DNA from 4 places in the Methylobacterium sp. CM6241 genome. Region 1 is predicted to be linked to each of the others. Evidence: predicted binding sites of a transcription regulator. Region 1 holds the regulator's gene; each other region holds the start of a gene.

Region 1 (4,761 bases):
TTGCGGAGCTTCGACGCCATCTTGGCGAGGTTCTCTTCCTTCTTGGCAGAGATGGCATCGGTCCAGGATGATGGCGGGGCCTGCCAATCGCCCTTCATCCCGTCGAGAAGCGCGGTGACACAGGAGCCGATATCGCCGACGACGGGCGCCACGATCTCGACGTTCGAATCCATTTCCTTCGGTTCGATGTCGATCTGGATGAACTTCTTCGAGCCGGGGGCGCCCCAGGTCTTGCCCTTGCCGTGGGAGAGCAGCCAGTTGAGGCGCGCGCCCACCAGCAGGACGACATCGGCCTCCTTGAGGACGAGCGAACGGGCAGCACCCGCCGATTGCGGATGGGTGTCGGGCAGGAGGCCCTTGGCCATGCTCATGGGCACGTAGGGGATGCCGCTGGTTTCCACGAGAGCCCGAACCTCGTCGTCGGCCTGCGCATAGGCCGCGCCCTTGCCGAGCACGATGAGGGGGCGTTTGGCGCTCTTCAGGACATCGAGTGCGCGCTTGATCGCAGAGGGGGCCGGCAGCTGGGCCGGGGCCGCATCGATGACCTTGACCAGCGACTTGGCGCCGGCATCGGCCTCCATCACCTGAGAGAAAAGCTTGGCAGGTAGATCGAGATAGACGCCGCCGGGGCGGCCCGAAACGGCGGCCCGGATGGCCCGTGCGACGGCAATGCCGATGTCGGCGGCGTGAAGAACGCGGAAGGCGGCCTTGCACAGGGGCTTGGCGATGGCGAGCTGGTCCATCTCTTCGTAATCGCCCTGCTGGAGATCGACGATCTCACGCTCCGACGAGCCGGAAATAAGGATCATCGGGAAGCAGTTAGTCGTGGCGTTGGCCAGGGCCGTGAGGCCGTTGAGGAAGCCCGGCGCGGAAACCGTAAGGCAGATGCCGGGCTTCTTCGTCAGGAAGCCCGCGATGGCGGCGGCGTTGCCAGCATGCTGCTCATGGCGAAAGGAGATGACCCGCATTCCTGCGGCCTGGGCGAGGCGACCGAGATCGGTGATTGGAATGCCGGGCACGCCGTAGATCGTGTTGATGTCATTGAGCTTCAGCGCGTCGATGACGAGGTGGAAGCCATCGGTGAGTTCCGGCTCGGCCGAAACGTCGACATCGATTCTCTGGGCCAAAGCTGACATCGTGTTCTCTCCCTGGTTCTTTGACGTTTTATTTTGATTGGCGGTCCGCAAAGTCGGCGAACCGATGACGTGAACTTTTCCGCCGCGGGATTTGGTTCTCTCGTGCGGCGCAAACCCGATTGGGATGCGGCTTCGGAGACCGCGGGATTCCTCGACGTTAGATCGTCGTCCTGGCAGTGACTTTGGAGTTGGCGTTGCAGTGAAGTCGGCCAGCGTGACGTTTCATTCTCCCTCGACGGGGCGTGGATTTTCTTCAACGGGAATCCAAAAATTTATGATCTCTTTGGGTATTCCGCGCAGCTTAATCTTTGCGGTGACTTGATGGGGTCGATGGTGGACACAACCAAATCACCATGTTTTATAATGCCTACCGCCAGTCGAGCGGCGTTCGCCGGCTGGCGATCCCGCGCTTGCCTCGAACTGAAAAGACGCTTTGACCCGATCTAACGGTCAAGAACTGCTGTAAGCCCTCCGACCCGATAGGCAATTGGTGGCATACCAAATACCAACTGTCAAACGGATTTGCACGATTGTGCCGATCAGCATCGGATCGCTCGAACGCGAGGCTTCGCATGGCCGGTCGACACGGGAAGAATACAACTCCTTCCTTCATGGTAATCGGAAGTCTGCTCTTCGACCCGTAGCGAGGAAAGCGCCACTCAGCTTATGTTAAGAGCTTTGAGCGGGCCGAGGCATTCCTTGTATTTCAAACGCGAGTTTGGCATGCTTCACACCAAGTGTGCTCGCCCGCGTGTGCGAGTTTAAATTATTCTAGGTGGCATGAAAAATGGTTAAAACCGACACATTTCAAGTAAAGCCTATCGTTGCGACTTCAAGCTTGCGTGCATTGGCTTATGACGCGCTCAAAGAAGCAATCACGAACATGAACATTTATAATCAGCGTGAAGAGGTTCGCCTGGATGAGCGAAAGCTGTCCTTGAACCTTGGCGTGAGCCGCACCCCTGTGCGCGAAGCGCTGACGGTATTGGAGCAGGAAGGCTTCGTGCGGTTCGAGGCCCGTCGCGGTGTCTTCGTCATCAAGAAGTCGAAGAAAGAAATTGTCAGCATGATCCAGGCTTGGTCTGCCTTGGAGAGCATGGCTGCGCGCCTCGCCTGCGAGCGGGCCACCGACGAACAACTTCACTGCCTGCGTGAGCACTTTCCAGAATTCTATGAAGGGCGCCCGTCGGATCATCTCGACGAGTATTCGGAAGCCAACATTCGCTTCCACCAGAAGATCATTTCGCTCGGCCAGTGCGACGTGATCAAAGACATCACCAGCAACCTGCTGATGCATGTCCGCGGTATTCGCAACACCGCGCTGCGTCAGGGGGAACGCGCGGCCAATTCGATCAAGGAACACGTGGCGATCATCAAGGCATTGGAAGCGCGGGATGCAGATCTGGCGGAACGCCTCGTGCGCGAGCACGGCCTCGGCCTAGCCAGCCATGTCGAGAAATATGGTGACTATCTCGACTGATCGACGCTGCCGCCAGAGTACCCGCCACATCGCATGGCTCCCCGGCCGTCGGTGACCGACAAAGTCATCGGCGGGGACTGGGCGCGCGGCTCCGCCGGACACCGCGAAGGCCCGCCATAAAGGGGCGGGGTAAGCCCCCGCGGCACGAAGCCCCTTCGGATGATTGAAGGGCCCGGCGGGTGATACCGGCGGACGCCAAGCCGGCCCGCGGTAAGGCGCCTTGAGCGGAACATTGCGCGTCAGGAACAAACTCTACCACCGGGTTAACGGAACCCTTGCAGAACACTTGCGGAACGTTTACCGTGTTCGTGTTTTGTTTCAGCGGCGTTAGTCGCGGCCATTGGCTTCAGTGGAAGAGTGATCTGTATGTTGACGCGTAAGCAGCTGGATCTTCTCCAATTCATCCAACAACGGATGCAGGAGAGTGGCGTCCCGCCCTCCTTCGACGAGATGAAGGACGCCCTCGATCTCAAATCGAAGTCGGGGATCCACCGGTTGATCACGGCCCTCGAAGAGCGCGGATTTCTGCGTCGTTTGCCGAATCGCGCCAGGGCGATCGAAGTGATCCGGATGCCTGAGAGCCTGACCGGTGCACCGGCGTCGAAGCCCGCTCCCGCCGGTGAAGTTCGCCGCTTCACGCCGAGCGTCGTCGAAGGCGGTCGGTCCAAGGCGATGCCGTCCCTGCGCCAGCCAACGACCCAGGCCCAGGACGAGAGCGGCAGGTCGATCACGATCCCGGTCATGGGACGGATCGCGGCCGGCACGCCGATCTCCGCCATACAGAACCAGAGCCATTCCGTGACGCTATCACCGGACTTCCTGGCCGGCGGCGAACATTACGCTCTGGAGGTCCGTGGCGATTCGATGATCGAAGCGGGTATCCTCGACGGTGATCTTGTCGTGATCAAGAAGCAGGACACTGCGAATACCGGCGACATCATCGTTGCCCTCATCGACGATGAAGAGGCCACATTGAAGCGCCTGCGTCGCCGCGGTTCCTCCATCGCTCTGGAAGCGGCAAACCCAGCCTACGAGACGAGGGTTCTGGGTCCGGATCGTGTTCAGATCCAGGGGCGACTCGTCAGCCTGGTCCGTCGTTACTGAAGCCCGTCCGACTGCGTTTCGGATGACGGATCGCCGTCGTCGCCCTCGGGTTCTATGGGTTTCGGACTTGGTCCCGATTCCTTCGGAGGCGAAGGGGACGGCGTGACGACGGCGACCGCCCGCCGCCATGGCGGACGAGAATGAGGTTGGTGGGCGGACGTGACCTGCGGTCCTTCGGGGCCGTAACGGATGGCGGTGGCGCCGCGTAGAGCCAGGTATGCGCGATCGATGACGAAGCCGGCCCTGCAGTCTTTGGGAGCGTCCCGGCGGGCGATGATCACACTCGCCCGTTCGCAATCCTCCGCGAAGGCCCGCTTGTCCTTGACGAGGGCGACGATCCGACCCGGCCCTAACTCGACGACGCATCCGACGGTATCGCATCGGCTTCTCGGCGAGGCTGCGACGGCGGCGACCTTCCGCGAATCGCCATCCGCCTTGAGCCATTGTTCGAGGACGAAGGCCGGCGGGCTGCCGAGAATGCTCAATCGGCCGTCCCCGTCGCGGAAGGCTGCACCGCCACCCTCACGGTCGATGTAGACGTCGTAACGCGGCGGCATGGTAGCGAGCACGACACCGAGAGCGGCCGGAGCAAGGCCGATCCAGCGTAAGCTCGAGACGGGAAGTGCCAGCAGGAGCAGGGCGAGAGCAAGCAGGCAGAGTGCCGTGCTGCCATAGGCCGGGACGACGAGGGTGGCGTGTCCGAACCCGCTGATCCAGCCGGAGATCGTGAGCATCCCGCGTACGGCGAGCCCCATCGCCCACCAGACCGGCTGGTCCAGTGCGAAGGGATAGGCGAGGATCCCAAGAACCGCCGCCGGCATCACCGCCAGGGAGACGAGGGGCAAGGTCAGGGCATTGCCGACGATGCCGAAGGGCTGGACGGTCTGGAAGTGATAGGTTGCGAAGGGCGCCGTGGCGATCTGGGCGATCAAGGTCGTCGCCAGCGTGCCAAGGATCGCGACAGCCAGAAACCGCCAGGTTCGGGCCAAGAGGCCCGCACCTTCGCGTGGCGGCATCCAGCGATTGAGCGCACCGGCGCAA
Region 2 (4,761 bases), 1.8 Mb from region 1:
GGACCGATGCGGCGGCGAGCCGGCGCGCTGCGGTGCGGAACCCGTCGAGATCGGCGCCCTCGCGGAGGGTGATCGTTTGGAGTGATCCACCCGACCTTGCCCCCTCTGCGGGGGAGGGTGGCCCTCGCGTGAGCGAGGGTCGGGAGAGGGGAGCGCCATCTCCGGAAAGGTCGTCCCCTCTCCCGCCTGCTCCGCAGGCACCCTCCCCCGCAGAGGGGGGAGGGTGATGCTCACCATCGCGGTCCATCAGAACAGGCTCAGCTGCCGTGCCGGCTCGACGAGCTTGGCGCGCAGGTCCAGCCGGTCGGTCCCGCCGGGGCCCGGATGATAATCGGCGGCGATCAGGAACGGGCGGGCGCGCTTGAGGCCGGAGGTCAGGCGGGCGACGTCGTCGAGGCGCAGCCGTGTGTGGCGGCGCGCCTTCACGATCTTGTCCACCGCACGCGCACCGAGGCCCGGCACCCGCAGCAGCATCTCGCGGTCGGCGACGTTCACGTCCACGGGGAAACGCCCCCGGTGCTTCAGGGCCCAGGCCAGTTTCGGATCGATGTCGAGGGAAAACATGCCGTCTTCGGCGGCATCCGCCACGTCGTCGGCGGAGAAGTCGTAATACCGGATCAGCCAATCGGCCTGGTAAAGCCGGTGCTCGCGCTGAAGCGGCGGGGATTTCAGCGGCAGGATGGCCGAGCCGTCGGGGATCGGGCTGAAGGCCGAGTAATAGACCCGCTTCAGGTTGAACGAACCGTAGAGAAGGGCGCTCTTGCGGATCAGCGCCTCGTCGGTGGTGGTGTCCGCGCCGACGATGACCTGCGTCGACTGGCCGGCGGGCGAGAACCGGCGCTTCTCGGCCTTCGCCTCGGTGATCCGCGCGCCGATCTGCTTCATCGCCTTCTGGATGACCGGGCCGTTCTTCTCCGGCGCCAGCCGGTGCAGGCTGGCATCGGTGGGGAGTTCGAGGTTGATCGAGAGCCGGTCGGCATAGAGCCCCGCCTCTTCCACCAGCCATGGGCTCGCCTCCGGGATCGATTTCAGATGGATATAGCCGCGAAAGCCGTGGTCGCGCCGAAGGCTCTTGGCCACCCGCGTCAGCAGCTCCATCGTGTGGTCGGGCGACTTGATGATGCCCGAGGAGAGGAACAGACCCTCGATATAGTTGCGCTTGTAGAACTCCACCGTGAGGGTCACGACTTCCTCGACGGTGAACTTGGCGCGAGCGACGTTGGAGGAGCGCCGGTTCACGCAATAGGCGCAATCGAACAGACAGTAATTGGTCAGCAGGATCTTCAGGAGCGAGATGCAGCGCCCGTCCGGCGTGTAGGCGTGGCAGATGCCGGCGCCCGTGGTCGAGCCGAGTTCGCCCTTGCCCGCCACCCGTTTGGGTGCCCCCGACGAGGAGCAGGAGGCGTCGTATTTCGCGGCATCGGCCAGGATGCGCAGCTTCTTGGCGAGGGTCTCGTCCATGACAGGGACATGCGCGTCGTTCGTGTTTCGTTCAAGTTTTTGTCGGGCCGGGTCGGAAATGCCGCAGGGTGCGCAGGCCCCTTTCCCCGCGCGTGGAGCCGCCGCGTTCAGCAGGCATCGCGCGTCCCTCTCCCCCTTGTGGGGAGAGGTTAGGAGTGGGGGTGGCTCCGCCAGCCTCCGCAGCGTGAGGGTCGCCCAACCACCCCCACCTCCAACTCCTCCCCACAAGCTCGACGGATCTCGGGCAGGCCCGAGATCCGCTGGGGAGGAGGGCCGCGTAGCGCGCGAGAGGTGTGAATGCCCTAGGCGTGCGGGGAGAGGCGGAAGCACCGCTCGGCTGACGGAGATACCTCCATCACCGGTCGAGCCCGTCCTCCGCATTCACCTCCTCATCGACGACCGCCTTCGCCAATCCGTACGAGAACCCGGCCCGCGCCATCGAGGCGAGATCCTTGTCGCGGTGGGCGGCACGGAGGTCGGGGCGGCGGAACGGGCCGAGGCGGCGGCGCTTGGCATAGGCGCGGGCCGCCACCTCTTCCGCATTGGTGCCTTCCTCCTCGCCCCGGTCGCGCTCGGTCTCCAGGGTTTCGGCGATCAGCGTCCGGTCGACCCCCTTGGCGGCGAGCTTGGCCGCGAGGCCGCGGGCGGAGGTCCCGCGCCGACGCAGGGTCGCGGCCCGCGCGGCGGTGAACCGGGCATCGTCCACGAGGCCGGAGGAACGGGCGCGCTCCACGATGGCGGCGACGGTCTCGGCGAAGGCGGCCGGGTCTTCGTCCCGGAGCCGGCACCTCTTGGCGACCCGGCGCTCCAAGGTCTGGCGCAGCATCGCCACGGAGGCGCTGTAGCGCTCCAGATAGTGCAGGGCGACGCGCTCCAGATACGCGGCCGTGACCGGCGGCGTAGGTTTTGCCTCGCGGGTATCAGATTTTGCCTCGCGGGGCGTAGCTTTTGCCTCACGAGAGGGCCCAGGCCGACCCGCTGCAACGTTTCGAGCGTTCATCGGTTCATCACGCTTCGGACAGGTTTCAGGATCATGTCGCGCATCGTCTCGACCGTGAACCGGTTTCCTGTCTTACCCCGAGAGGACGCATGCATGTCATGCCGGCATTCCTCCTGAAGCGCGAGTGGCTCCTGGTCGCGCTCGGCCTCGGCTTCGCCGTCCTGGCGGCCGCCGTGGTCTACCTGTCGCGCCCGACCGTTCTCACGGTGGCGGTCGGTCCTCGCGACGGGGCCGAGGCGCAATTGCTCGAAACCTACGCCCAGGCCTTGAGCCGGGCACGGGAGGACGTGCGCCTCAACGTGCGGGCCTATGACGACGTGCGCGACAGCGCCGCGGCGCTCCAGGCGGGTCGCGCCGACCTCGCCGTGGTCCGACCCGACGTGTTCCTGCCCGATAACGGCCTGACCTTGGCCCTCCTGCACGAGGAGACGCTGCTCATCGCCACGCCGGAAGCGAGCGAGATCGAGAGCTTCCCCGACCTTGCGAAGAAGCGCCTCGGCATCGTCGAGCGCCACGCCGCCGACCGGCCCTTCGTCACCAATCTCCTCGCCTTCTACGATTTCACGGCCGTGCCGGCGCCCGAACCCGGTCAGACGCTCGCCGCCAGCCATATCGCCCTCGTGCCGCTCAAGCCCGGCGAGGTCACGGCCGCCCTGCAGGCCGGCACCGTGGATGCCGTCGCCGTCATCGCGGCCCCGACCTCGAAGGCCGCGATTTCCACGGTGCGGGCGGTGGAGATGGCGTCCCACGAGAAGAAGATCACCATCGTCTCCGTCCCCGATGGCGACGCGATCGTGCAGCGGATGCCGGAACTGCAATCGGCGACGATCCCAGCGGGTACGTTCGGCGGCCGGCCCAAGCGCCCCGATGAGGACGTGAAGACGGTGGGCGCCTCCTACCGGCTGATGGCGCGGGGCGCGGTGAGCCGCTACTCGGTGGCGTCCGTGACTCAGCACCTGTTCGAATGGCGCTCGAAACTCGCGCCGAACGCCCCCATCGCCAACCTGATGAAGGCTCCGGATTTCGAGACGTCGGTGGCCGCCACCAGCGCCCGCCTGCCCAACCATCCGGGCGCGGTCGATTATTTCGAGCGCGAGCAGCAGACCCTGTTCGAACGCTACGAGGATTACGTCTACCTCCTCGCCTTCTTCGGCGGCACGATCGGCTCCGGCATCGCCTGGCTCGGCCAGCGCCTCGCCCGCCAGCGCCGCGAGCGCGTGGACGTGGTCCTCGACCGGCTGCTCGACATCCTCAGGGACATCCGCTCGGCCACCACGAGGGAGCAGCTGGACGGCCTCGTTCGCGAGACCGACGATCTCGTCACCGACGTCGTCCAGCACGCCCGCGAGCGCAATGTCGACACCCGCGCGATGAACGCCCTGATCCTGGCCATCGATGCGGTGCACGGCGCCATCGCGGATGCCCGCCGTTCCCTCGTCACCGGCGCCGAGCCCGAGCGCCGGCCCCTGCGGACGCGGTCCGCGCGTCTCCTCAGGCTGGATCGGCCGGCGGCAGAATAGCGGCGGTGACGATGTGGTTGGTCCGCTGCCGGCGGAACACGGGGAACGAGCGCTAGCGGCTGCCGTTCATGAGCAATCTTCGTTTTAATCCATCCAATGCGTAGAATTCATCTCATTCTCTCCTGGGAGTAAACTGCCACGCTTAACAAGAGATAAGATCAGGGGTCGCCGGATATTATTTTCGAATTCTGAAACCTTCGTGGTTAGCCATCCGTACCAGCCCGACCGCAAGCCTGCGAGCCGCATATGCATCTCAGGCAGCGCGTAAGGGAGACGACGCAATGGCTACGATCAATGGCGATAACGGCGACAACGTCCTGAACGGCACCGAAGACGAAGACACCATCAATGGCCTCGGCGGCAACGATACGATCGACTCGGTCGATCGCCCCGCAAACATCTTCGCAGGTTCGATCAATCCTGTGCGTGATGTCGTTCGCGCCGGATCGGGCGACGACACGGTGACCGGCGGCAAGCTCGATCGGTTGGTCGGCGGCGAGGGCAATGATTCCCTGTCGGTGAATTTCAATTTCAACGGACCGGTTGCCGGCTCGGCAACCCCGATCAGGTTGACGCTCGATGAAAACGGCACGGGCAGGGCGTCCGACGGTACCGTGATCTATGGCTTCGAGTCGGTGAACTTCAACCTGTCCGACACCGGCGACAATGTCGTCGATACCGGCAATGTCCGGGCGCAGCTGACGGGTGGAAACGGGAACGACACGCTCACCACCGGGTCGGCGGACGATGTCGTGTATGGCGGCGGTGGCGACAACGTCA
Region 3 (4,761 bases), 1.5 Mb from region 1:
ACCCCCTGGGGGACGTGGCTCACCTGCGAGGAGAACATCAACTACTACTTCTCAGGCACACTCGCCGAGGGCTCGGGGGAGGCGGCCAATCACAAGCGCTTGGGCCTACCCGGCAACGCCTATGCCTGGGGCCGCTTCCATGAGCGGTTCGACCTGTCCAAAGAGCCGAACGAGCCGAACCGCTTCGGCTGGGTCGTGGAGATCGACCCGTTCGATCCCGCCTCCGTCCCGACGAAGCGCACCGCCATGGGCCGGTTCAAGCACGAAGGCGCCGCCGGCATCGTCTCGAAGAGCGGCCGCTACGTGGTCTACCAGGGCGACGATGAGCGTTTCGACTACGTCTACAAGTTCGTGACGGACGCGGCCGTAAATCTCGCCGACCGGCGGGCCAACCGCGATATCCTGGATTCCGGCACGCTCCACGTCGCCCGGTTCGATGCCGACGGACGCGGCGCCTGGATGCCGCTGGTCTTCGGACAAGGCCCCCTGACGACGGAGAACGGGTTCCGCTCCCAGGCCGACGTGGTCATCGAGGCACGGCGTGCCGCCGACCTCCTCGGCGCCACCAAGATGGATCGCCCGGAAGACGTCGAGGCCAATCCGAAGACCGGCAAGGTCTATGTCATGCTCACCAACAACGTGAAACGCAAACCCGACGAGGTGAACGCCGCCAATCCGAGGCCCGACAACCGCTTCGGCCACATCGTGGAGCTGACCCCCGACGAGGGCGACCATGCGGCACCGGGCTTCGCCTGGGAGATCCTCGTCAAATGCGGCGATCCCTCCATCGCTACGGTCGGCGCCACCTTCTCCTCCGCGACGACGAAGGACGGCTGGTTCGGCATGCCGGACAATTGCTCGGTCGACGGACAGGGTCGGCTCTGGGTCGCCACCGACGGGAACTCGCCATCGAAGACGGGCCGGAACGACGGAATCTGGGCCATGGAGACGGACGGGCAGGGACGGGGCACCGGCAAGCACTTCTTCCGGGTGCCCAACGGCGCGGAGATGTGCGGCCCCTACTTCACACCGGACGACACCACGTTCTTCGTCGCCGTCCAGCATCCCGGCGAGGCCGACGAGGAGGATCCGAAGGCCGCCCCCGCCACGTTCGAGGCACCCTCGACCCGGTGGCCGGATTTCGACGATGCGATGCCGCCCCGCCCGGCCATCGTCGCCATCACGAAGCGCGGGGGCGGCCGGGTCGGAAGCTGACCGCTCGGCCTTTCCAGCTGGACACTGGATCCCCCTCCGTCGCCGCTGAATGGCGGCCCTGTCGAACCGGCGTCGTGGAACTCGCCCCCATTGCGCCGCAACTCCTTCAGAGTGCCAGCAGGGGTACGGATAGCGCCCCGGGAAAGGGCAGGGCGTAGCGACCGCGACGGTCCCTCCGAAATCCCGACGACACAGCGTTAAGGGAATCGGCGCAAGCTGTGCAGGAACACGGGGAGAGACCTCCCGCGCCCTCATGGCGGCGCTTCACGTTTCCGTTTCGTTCCTGTATGGTTGGCACATGACTCAGCGCGAGACCTCACGCCAGGCCGTTGCGGCCCCCGCCGTCGGCCGGCCGAGCGATCTGTTCGCAGGCGGCCAGGCGCCGGTTCGCGGTGCCAAGGCTTCCTCCGCCGCCCGGGCGCCCCTCGACAAGGCGCCCATCGAAACAGCCGAGGCCGGCTACGACGCCTCGTCGATCGAAGTGCTGGAGGGGCTGGAGCCCGTCCGGCGCCGGCCGGGCATGTATATCGGCGGCACCGACGAACGCGCCCTGCACCATCTCTTCGCCGAGGTGATCGACAATTCCATGGACGAGGCTGTGGCCGGCCATGCCAGCTACATCGAGGTGGAACTGGAGGCGACGGGCCACCTCGTCATCACCGATAACGGACGCGGTATCCCGGTGGACCCGCATCCGAAATTCCCCGGCAAATCCGCCCTCGAAGTCATCATGACGACGCTGCACGCCGGCGGAAAATTCGACTCGAAGGTCTACGAGACCTCGGGCGGCCTTCATGGCGTCGGCATCTCCGTGGTCAATGCCCTCTCGGACAGCCTCGAGGTCGAGGTCGCCCGCAGCCAGACCCTGTACCGCCAGACGTTCTCGCGCGGCCACGTGCAGGGGCCTCTGGTGGAGGTCGGCCGGGTGCAGAACCGTCGCGGCACCCGGGTGCGCTTCCATCCCGATGCCGAGATCTTCGGAGCTCTGAAATTCGATCCGCGCCGGCTGTTCAAGATGGCCCGGTCAAAGGCCTACCTGTTCGGCGGCGTCGAAATCCGCTGGCGTTGCGCGCCGTCCCGGATCGAGGGGATGGACGACGTCCCGGCAGAGACCGTGCACCGCTTCCCCGGCGGCCTGCGCGATTATCTCGCCCGCGATCTCGAGGGCAAGGAACTCGTCACCGATGCGGTTTTCGCCGGCAAGGTGACGAAGCCCGGTGGCCATGGCTCCCTCGAATGGGCCGTCGCCTGGATGGTGGTGGAGGACGGGGTCTCGCACTCCTATTGCAACACCATCCCCACCGCCGAGGGTGGCACGCATGAAAGCGGCCTGCGCGTCGCCCTGCTGCGGGCCCTACGCGAACATGCCGAACGCGTCGGCCAGGCTAAGCGCATGACCTCCGTCACAACGGATGACGTCATGGCGACCTGCGCCTCGATGCTCTCCGTCTTCATCCGCGAGCCGGAATTCCAGGGCCAGACCAAGGACAAGCTCGCCACCGTGGAAGCCTCGAGGATTGTCGAGACGGCGATCCGCGACGCGTTCGACCATTGGCTCGCCGCCTCCCCGGCACAGGCCAACAAACTTCTCGACTGGGTGATCGACCGGGCCGAGGAGCGCCTGCGCCGACGCCAGGAGAAAGAGGTCGCGCGCAAATCCGCGACCCGCAAGCTACGTCTGCCGGGCAAGCTCGCCGATTGCTCCAAGGCCGGTACGGCCGGCTCGGAAATCTTCATCGTCGAGGGCGATTCCGCCGGCGGCTCGGCAAAGCAGGCGCGCGACCGCGCCAGCCAGGCGATCCTGCCCCTGCGCGGCAAGATCCTCAACGTGGCCTCGGCCAGTCGCGACAAGATGGGCGCCAACCAGCTCATCTCCGACCTGACCCAGGCGCTCGGTTGCGGCACGGGCAACAGTTACAAGGGCGAGGATCTTCGCTACGAGAAGGTCATCATCATGACCGACGCCGATGTCGACGGCGCCCATATCGCATCCCTGCTGATCACCTTCTTCTATCGCCAGATGCCCAAGCTCATCGACAAGGGTCATCTCTACCTCGCGATCCCGCCGCTCTACCGCCTCCAGCACGGCGCGAAGACGGCCTATGCCCGTGACGATGCCGATAAGGAGCGGGTCATCAAGACCACGTTCAAGGGTGCCAAGGTCGAGATCAGCCGCTTCAAGGGGCTCGGCGAGATGATGCCGGCGCAGTTGAAGGAGACGACCATGGACCCGAAGAAGCGCACCCTTCTGCGCGTCGCGGTCCTCGACGAGGCGCGCGTCTCCACGGGCGACGCCGTGGAGCGGCTGATGGGCAACAAGCCCGAAGCCCGCTTCGCCTTCATCTCCGAACGCGCCGCCTTCGCCGACGAGGCCGTGCTCGACATCTGATGCCGAGTGCGGGTTGAGGCGGGCTGATCGAGGTCTGGCATGAGACAGGGGAAGCACCGCTTCCCCGTCACTGTGCGACGAACCCATACCAACGCAAAAAACCCGGCCGCGAGGCCGGGTTTTTCGTTTGGACGATCCTGAGCCGCGCAGCCCTCGAGAAGGACTGCGCGGAGATCATGGACGATCCTAGTAGGTGCCGAACTTGTAGTTCAGGCCGGCGCGGACGACGGCGAACTCGTCGTCGCGACGACCGCTGCTGATCGACTGCACGACAGCGTTGTTGGCGGCGGTGTTGATGATGAAGGCGCCCTGGTTGCGGGTGCCGCGATCGAGGTTCACGTACAGGCCTTCGACCTTCAGCGTCACAGCGGAAGCGCGGAAGAAGTTGAAGAACGAGTCGGTGGGGAGAGCGTATTCGATACCACCGCCGACGGCGTAGCCGGTGCGGAAGTCGTCGTTGCCCTGGAAGCCGCCGAAGCTACGGTCGGTGCTGCCAGCGCCGTAAGCGAAGCCGCCGGTGCCGTACACGAGGGTGCGGTCGAAAGCGTAGCCGAGGCGACCGCGGACGGTACCGAAGAAGTCGAGGCTGGAGAGGCCACGCGGGTCGTTGATGGCGAAGCCGGGAGCGGCAACGACGCCCGAGTCACGACGCTTGGCGCCGAAATCGAGGTACTGGGCGTCGGCTTCGATACCGACGACCACGCCCGAACCCGGGGTGAACTGGTAGTTGTAACCGATCTGCGCGCCGCCGGAGAAGCCGTCCTGGCTGTCCTTGCTGAAAGTGGCGACCTGCGGGGTGCCAGCGGCGGTGAAGCGGCTCGCCACCGGGAAGGAGTTGGGGCCTTCCTTGCCGGCGTCGAAAGCGTAACCGGCGTTGATACCGGCGTAGAAGCCCGTCCACGTGAAGACCGGGACCGGAACGAAGACCGGCGGAGCGGCGCGACGGGGAAGGTCGGCGGCCGAAGCGACAGCAGTCAGGCCGGCGAGAACGGTCGTAGCGAGAAGCAGTCTTTTCATTGTGTGTCTGGTCCTGATGGGCATTAAGCCTGAGCGCTTGTAGGCTTGGTCGGGCGTGAGGTCTGTCGCATTCCTGCAACAACATCCATCGAATACAGCAGCAGCCGTCAACGAAGGGTAAAGGTTAGACTCAGGTGAGG
Region 4 (4,761 bases), 2.0 Mb from region 1:
GTGGGCCTCGGCCTCGCCGCTGGCGGGCTCTATGGCGGCTACGGTGGCTATGGCGGATACCCGGCCTACGGGTATGGTTACGCCCCGGCCGCTTATGGCGGATACGGCGGTTACGGTGGCGAATGCTACACCGTCCCGCGCACCCGCTGGACTCCCTACGGACCTCGCCGGGTCCTGGTCGAGCGCTGCTACTGAGCCGGTCTCGTTCGAGATGACTTCAATAGGAAAGGGACCGCCTCGGCGGTCCCTTTTTCGTTGCCCCCTCGGCCAACCCATACGCTATCGCCGGCCTCGCTCGTCCTTGCGCATCGGCATGGCATCGATAGTGGAAAACAGGCGGGGGGCCGGGATCGGGGCGGCTTCGACGAGCTTCGCATCGCCGTCCTTGCCCACCAGCACGACACGGAAGTCCCGCTCCCCAATCCCGAAGCGGTTGCGGATGCTTTTGGCCTCGGCGCCTGTCCCGATCGCCTCCACCACGACGAGGTCGCGCTCCGCGTAATCCGCCCGTCGCGCCCGCGCCTCGCGTCTCTGCTCCTCGATTCGCGGATCTTCACCGTCCGGAGCGACGATGACCAGAACGCGCGATGTCCAGCGATGGGCGGCGAGGGGATCTTCGGCGAGTGCCTGCGACGCAAGGCCGGACATGGCAGCGATACTGGCGAGGAGAAGCGGGCGGGCCATCCGGGTATACCGATCGAGGTGACGGGCATGTGCCCATGGGCGTCAACGCCGCTCGGCGCGGGCGGTGCCGCAACGCGCAACCGGAACACCCGAGCCAGATCGGCCTTGTCGAAATGTCCCTCGATTCCCGCACGCCCGTTCAGCGGATTCGTCATCACAACCGGAGCGTCAGATCATGGTCGCCGTGAACCGCAGCATCGTCCTCGCCTCCCGTCCGCACGGAGAGCCGACCGCCGCGCATTTCCGGCTCGAGGAGAGCCGCACACCGACGCCGGGGGAGGGGGAAGTGCTGCTCCGCAACCGCCTCCTCTCCCTCGATCCCTACATGCGCGGACGGATGAGCGCGGCGAAATCTTATGCCGAGCCTGTCGCCATCGGCGCGCCCATGGTCGGGGCCACCGTGTCGGAGGTGGTGGCCTCGCGGCATCCGGATTTCCACGAGGGCGACGTAGTGACCGCCTTCGGGGGCTGGCAGGATTTCGCGGTCACCAAGGGACAGGGGCTGCGCAAGCTCGATCCCGCGGCGGCGCCGGTCAGCACGGCGCTCGGCGTCCTCGGGATGCCGGGCATGACCGCCTATACCGGCCTCCTCACCATCGGGCAGCCGAAGGCGGGCGAGACCGTCGTGGTCGCCGCCGCTGCCGGGCCGGTAGGCTCCCTCGTCGGTCAGATCGCCAAGCTGAAGGGCGCGCGCGCCGTCGGCATCGCGGGCGGTCCTGAGAAATGCGCCTACCTCACCGACGTGCTCGGCTTCGACGCGGCGGTCGATCACCGCACCGACGACCTGCCCGGCGCGCTTGCCGCCGCCTGCCCCGACGGAATCGACGTGTATTTCGAGAATGTCGGCGGCGCGGTGTTCGACGCCGTACTGCCGCTCCTCAACGACTTCGCCCGCATTCCGGTCTGCGGCCTCGTCTCGGGCTACAACCTCACCGAATTGCCACCGGGGCCGGACCGCAGCCCCGTCATCATGCGCGCCATCCTGACCAAGCGCCTGACCCTGCGCGGCTTCATCGTGTGGGATTTCGCCGACCAGGAAGAGGAGTTCCTGAGTGAGGTCGGCACCTGGCTGAGAGAAGGGCGCATCCAGCATCGGGAAGACATCGTCGACGGACTGGAGGCGGCGCCGGAGGCCTTCATCGGGCTGCTGAAGGGCCGGAATTTCGGCAAGATGCTGGTGCGGATCGCGTGACCAGCAAGTGCGCGATCCTTGCGCGCCAAAACGAACAAAGATAGAACATCGACCTGTGATCGATGGGGACAAATTCGCCCTCCCGATTGCGGGCCGCCTGTCCGAAGTTCATGAAGGGCGAACGGGACGGACGGCGTGTGAGGCCCTTCCGTCAGTGAGATCGATCGAGAGGAGAGCGGCATGGCCGGCAGCGTCAACAAGGTGATTTTGGTGGGCAATCTCGGGCGCGACCCCGAGACCCGGCGCCTCGCCTCCGGCGATCCCGTGGTCAACCTGCGCATCGCCACGTCCGAATCCTGGAAGGACAAAGCGTCGGGCGAGCGCAAGGAGAAGACCGAGTGGCACTCGGTGGTGATCTACAACGAGAACCTCGCCCGCGTGGCCGAGCAGTACCTGCGCAAGGGCTCGAAGGTCTATATCGAGGGCCAGCTCCAGACCCGGAAATGGGCGGACCAGTCCGGCGTCGAGAAATACACCACCGAGGTGGTGCTCCAGCGCTTCCGTGGTGAACTCACGCTCCTCGACGGCCGTAGCGGCGGCGGAGAAATGGGCGCCGACGACGAGGGCGGCGGCCAGATCAGCCGCGGCGGCGATTACGGCGGCGGCCGTGGCGGGGATCGCGGGGGAGACCGGGGTGGCGATCGCGGCGGGGAATACGGCGGCGGCCGTTCCTCGGGCGGCGAGCGTCGGCCGGCGGCGGCTTCGTCGAAGCCCAATTACGACCTCGACGACGATATCCCGTTCTAGGGATCTGCCGTTCCCGTCCTCGGCATCCGACGGACGGGACGCATTACGAGAGTCACACATCTCGCGAGCAGCGCGGGTCCCCTCTCCTGGAAGGAGAGGGACAGGGTGAGGTGTGTGACCTTTTCGAAGATGGACCACACCTCGCCCAACCCTCTCCTTACAGGCAGGGCGATCGCATATGACACCACGCCGTCATTCCGGGTCGCCAAAGGCGAGCCCGGAATCCAGAGCCGCCGAAAGTGTAAAGTCCTGCACCACTTGTGTTTCTGGATCCCGGGCTCCGCTGCGCGGACCCGGGATGACGGGGTGGTGTCACCGAGTTTCTGACAGGCGAATCGGCATATGCGATGGCCCTGCCTGGAAGGAGAGGGAGCACGTCGCGCCTCATATCGCCTCCTCATGAACAGGGGGGAACAGGCGTCGAGGAGATGGGTGACTCCAGCAGCCGCTGACCGAGCAGACCGGCGGGTGCCCGATCAGGGGGTAAGCATCAGGCGTCGGGTTGCGACGGCCCGAGCCGCGCCATCTCCGATGCGACCTCCAGCAGGGTCTCCCCGGTCAGATCCGGTACCTCGAGGGCCGGTGAGTACGGCACGCCACGAGCGACATAGCCTGTCATGAGGCCGGCGATCCTGGCGCCGTGGAGGTCCCAAGGGTGGATCGCGATCATTGCCATCTCGCCCGGAGCGATGCCGGCGGCCCGCGCGGCGTGGCGGTAGACCTCGGCGCGCGGCTTCGACAGCTTCACCTCCTCAATGGAGAAAACCCGCTCGACGAGCCCCTCCATACCTGCCGCAGCGAGCAATCCCCTCGTGGTCGCGGCTGCGCCGTTGCTCAGCGCGAAGACCCGGATGCCGTCATCGGCCAGAACCTCGAATGCCGCCTTGGCGTCCTCGTGCGGCGGAAGGGCCTTCATCATGCCGAGCAAAGCCGTCTTGTCCTCCGGCGAGGCGGAGAGGCCGTGCATGGCGAGCACCTCGTCCAGGCACCCCGACAGCACGGACTGGAACGGCGCGAAGGTGCCTGTCGCCGCCAGGGCGAACATGTCCCGCAGGCCGGCGGTGTAGAGGAAGTCCAAGGCGAGGGGCGGCAAGCCCATTGCCACCAGGGCGGGCCGCATCGGCTCCATGCTGAACACGGTGCCGATGATGTCGAAAGCGACGGCTTTCGGGCGAACGAGCATGACTTTGCCCCTGTCGATGGATGCGGCGGGATCGATGGCGTCGGGTAACCGGCCCAGCGGTCTGTGAGTTCACACGAACCGTGCCTTCGTGCTTCCATGGGCTCGATCGAGCAGGGGAGGCGAATCGATGCGCGTCATGGTTCTGGTCAAGGCGACCGCGGACAGCGAAGCGGGGATCATGCCGTCCCTCGACCTGCTCACCGCCATGGGCGAGTTCAACATGGAACTCGCCAAGGCGGGCATCCTCCTCGCCGGCGAGGGCCTGCACCCCTCCGCCAAGGGCAAGCGTGTCGCCTTCGACGGTGCCTCCCGCACCGTCAGCGACGGCCCCTTCGCCGCGACCGGGGAACTGGTCGCCGGCTTCTGGCTCTGGCAGGTGAAGGACATGGAGGAAGCGCTGGACTGGGTGAAGCGCTGTCCCAACCCGATGCCCGGCCCGAGCGAGATCGAGATCCGGCCGCTCTACGAGATGTCCGATTTCGCGGGCGCTGCGGCGGGGTGAGGGGCACGACGGTCCGACCCCACCATTCTAGGCGACCTCGCGGCACTCCGACATGGGCCCCGGATCGGGTTCGGCCGAGCCTCCACCCATCCGGGGAAGAGGCCGGGAAACAACCGGTGCTCATTCGCTGAAATCGGCGTTGCAAGCGCTTGCGACGCATGGGGTTTGTCGATGTCGTCGCGACATGTCCGGCGGTGGCGCAGCGGCACCGGATGGCGTATGAAGGACGTCCGAGCCAGGACGTGACGCGGCCGGCCTTTTCGAGGCCACGCGGAACGCCCCGCCCCCCACTTTCCGTAGCGCCCGTCGCTCCACGCGGACCCGGCCCGCCGGGACCGTCACAGGCAGAGATCGAAGACCTTGGCAGAGAAAGACGATACCGGCGCCGGCGCGACGCCGCCCGCCTCGGACATCAAGCCCGTTTCCATCACCGACGAGATGCGCCGCTCCTAT

Evidence for each region. The regulator LexA, encoded in region 1, represses DNA repair genes until DNA is damaged. The targets are predictions, from matches to a motif close to TGTTCNNNNTGTGTTCNG.
Region 2: the regulator LexA is predicted to act here: its motif matches at 1,479-1,496, upstream of ACYQR9_RS02260 (putative DNA modification/repair radical SAM protein).
Region 3: the regulator LexA is predicted to act here: its motif matches at 1,483-1,500, upstream of parE (DNA topoisomerase IV subunit B).
Region 4: the regulator LexA is predicted to act here: its motif matches at 1,907-1,924, upstream of ssb (single-stranded DNA-binding protein).

What each region holds. Positions count from the first base shown of each region.
Region 1 is NZ_CM139246.1:2,277,842-2,282,602, reverse strand. Features, by position in the region: gene oxc (oxalyl-CoA decarboxylase) at 1-1,136, opposite strand, end outside; gene ACYQR9_RS10550 (GntR family transcriptional regulator) at 1,924-2,616, shown strand; gene lexA (transcriptional repressor LexA) at 2,983-3,720, shown strand; gene ACYQR9_RS10540 (ComEC/Rec2 family competence protein) at 3,714-4,761, opposite strand, start outside.
Region 2 is NZ_CM139246.1:469,826-474,586, reverse strand. Features, by position in the region: gene ACYQR9_RS02265 (UdgX family uracil-DNA binding protein) at 1-247, opposite strand, end outside; gene ACYQR9_RS02260 (putative DNA modification/repair radical SAM protein) at 247-1,461, opposite strand; gene ACYQR9_RS02255 (RecX family transcriptional regulator) at 1,817-2,461, opposite strand; gene ACYQR9_RS02250 (TAXI family TRAP transporter solute-binding subunit) at 2,551-3,981, shown strand; gene ACYQR9_RS02245 (calcium-binding protein) at 4,263-4,761, shown strand, end outside.
Region 3 is NZ_CM139246.1:3,809,480-3,814,240, reverse strand. Features, by position in the region: gene ACYQR9_RS17915 (PhoX family protein) at 1-1,215, shown strand, start outside; gene parE (DNA topoisomerase IV subunit B) at 1,514-3,604, shown strand; gene ACYQR9_RS17905 (outer membrane protein) at 3,791-4,621, opposite strand.
Region 4 is NZ_CM139246.1:4,327,668-4,332,428, reverse strand. Features, by position in the region: gene ACYQR9_RS20260 (hypothetical protein) at 1-195, shown strand, start outside; gene ACYQR9_RS20255 (DUF4174 domain-containing protein) at 280-684, opposite strand; gene ACYQR9_RS20250 (NADP-dependent oxidoreductase) at 860-1,876, shown strand; gene ssb (single-stranded DNA-binding protein) at 2,057-2,623, shown strand; gene ACYQR9_RS20240 (HAD-IA family hydrolase) at 3,114-3,806, opposite strand; gene ACYQR9_RS20235 (YciI family protein) at 3,934-4,308, shown strand; gene gyrA (DNA gyrase subunit A) at 4,669-4,761, shown strand, end outside.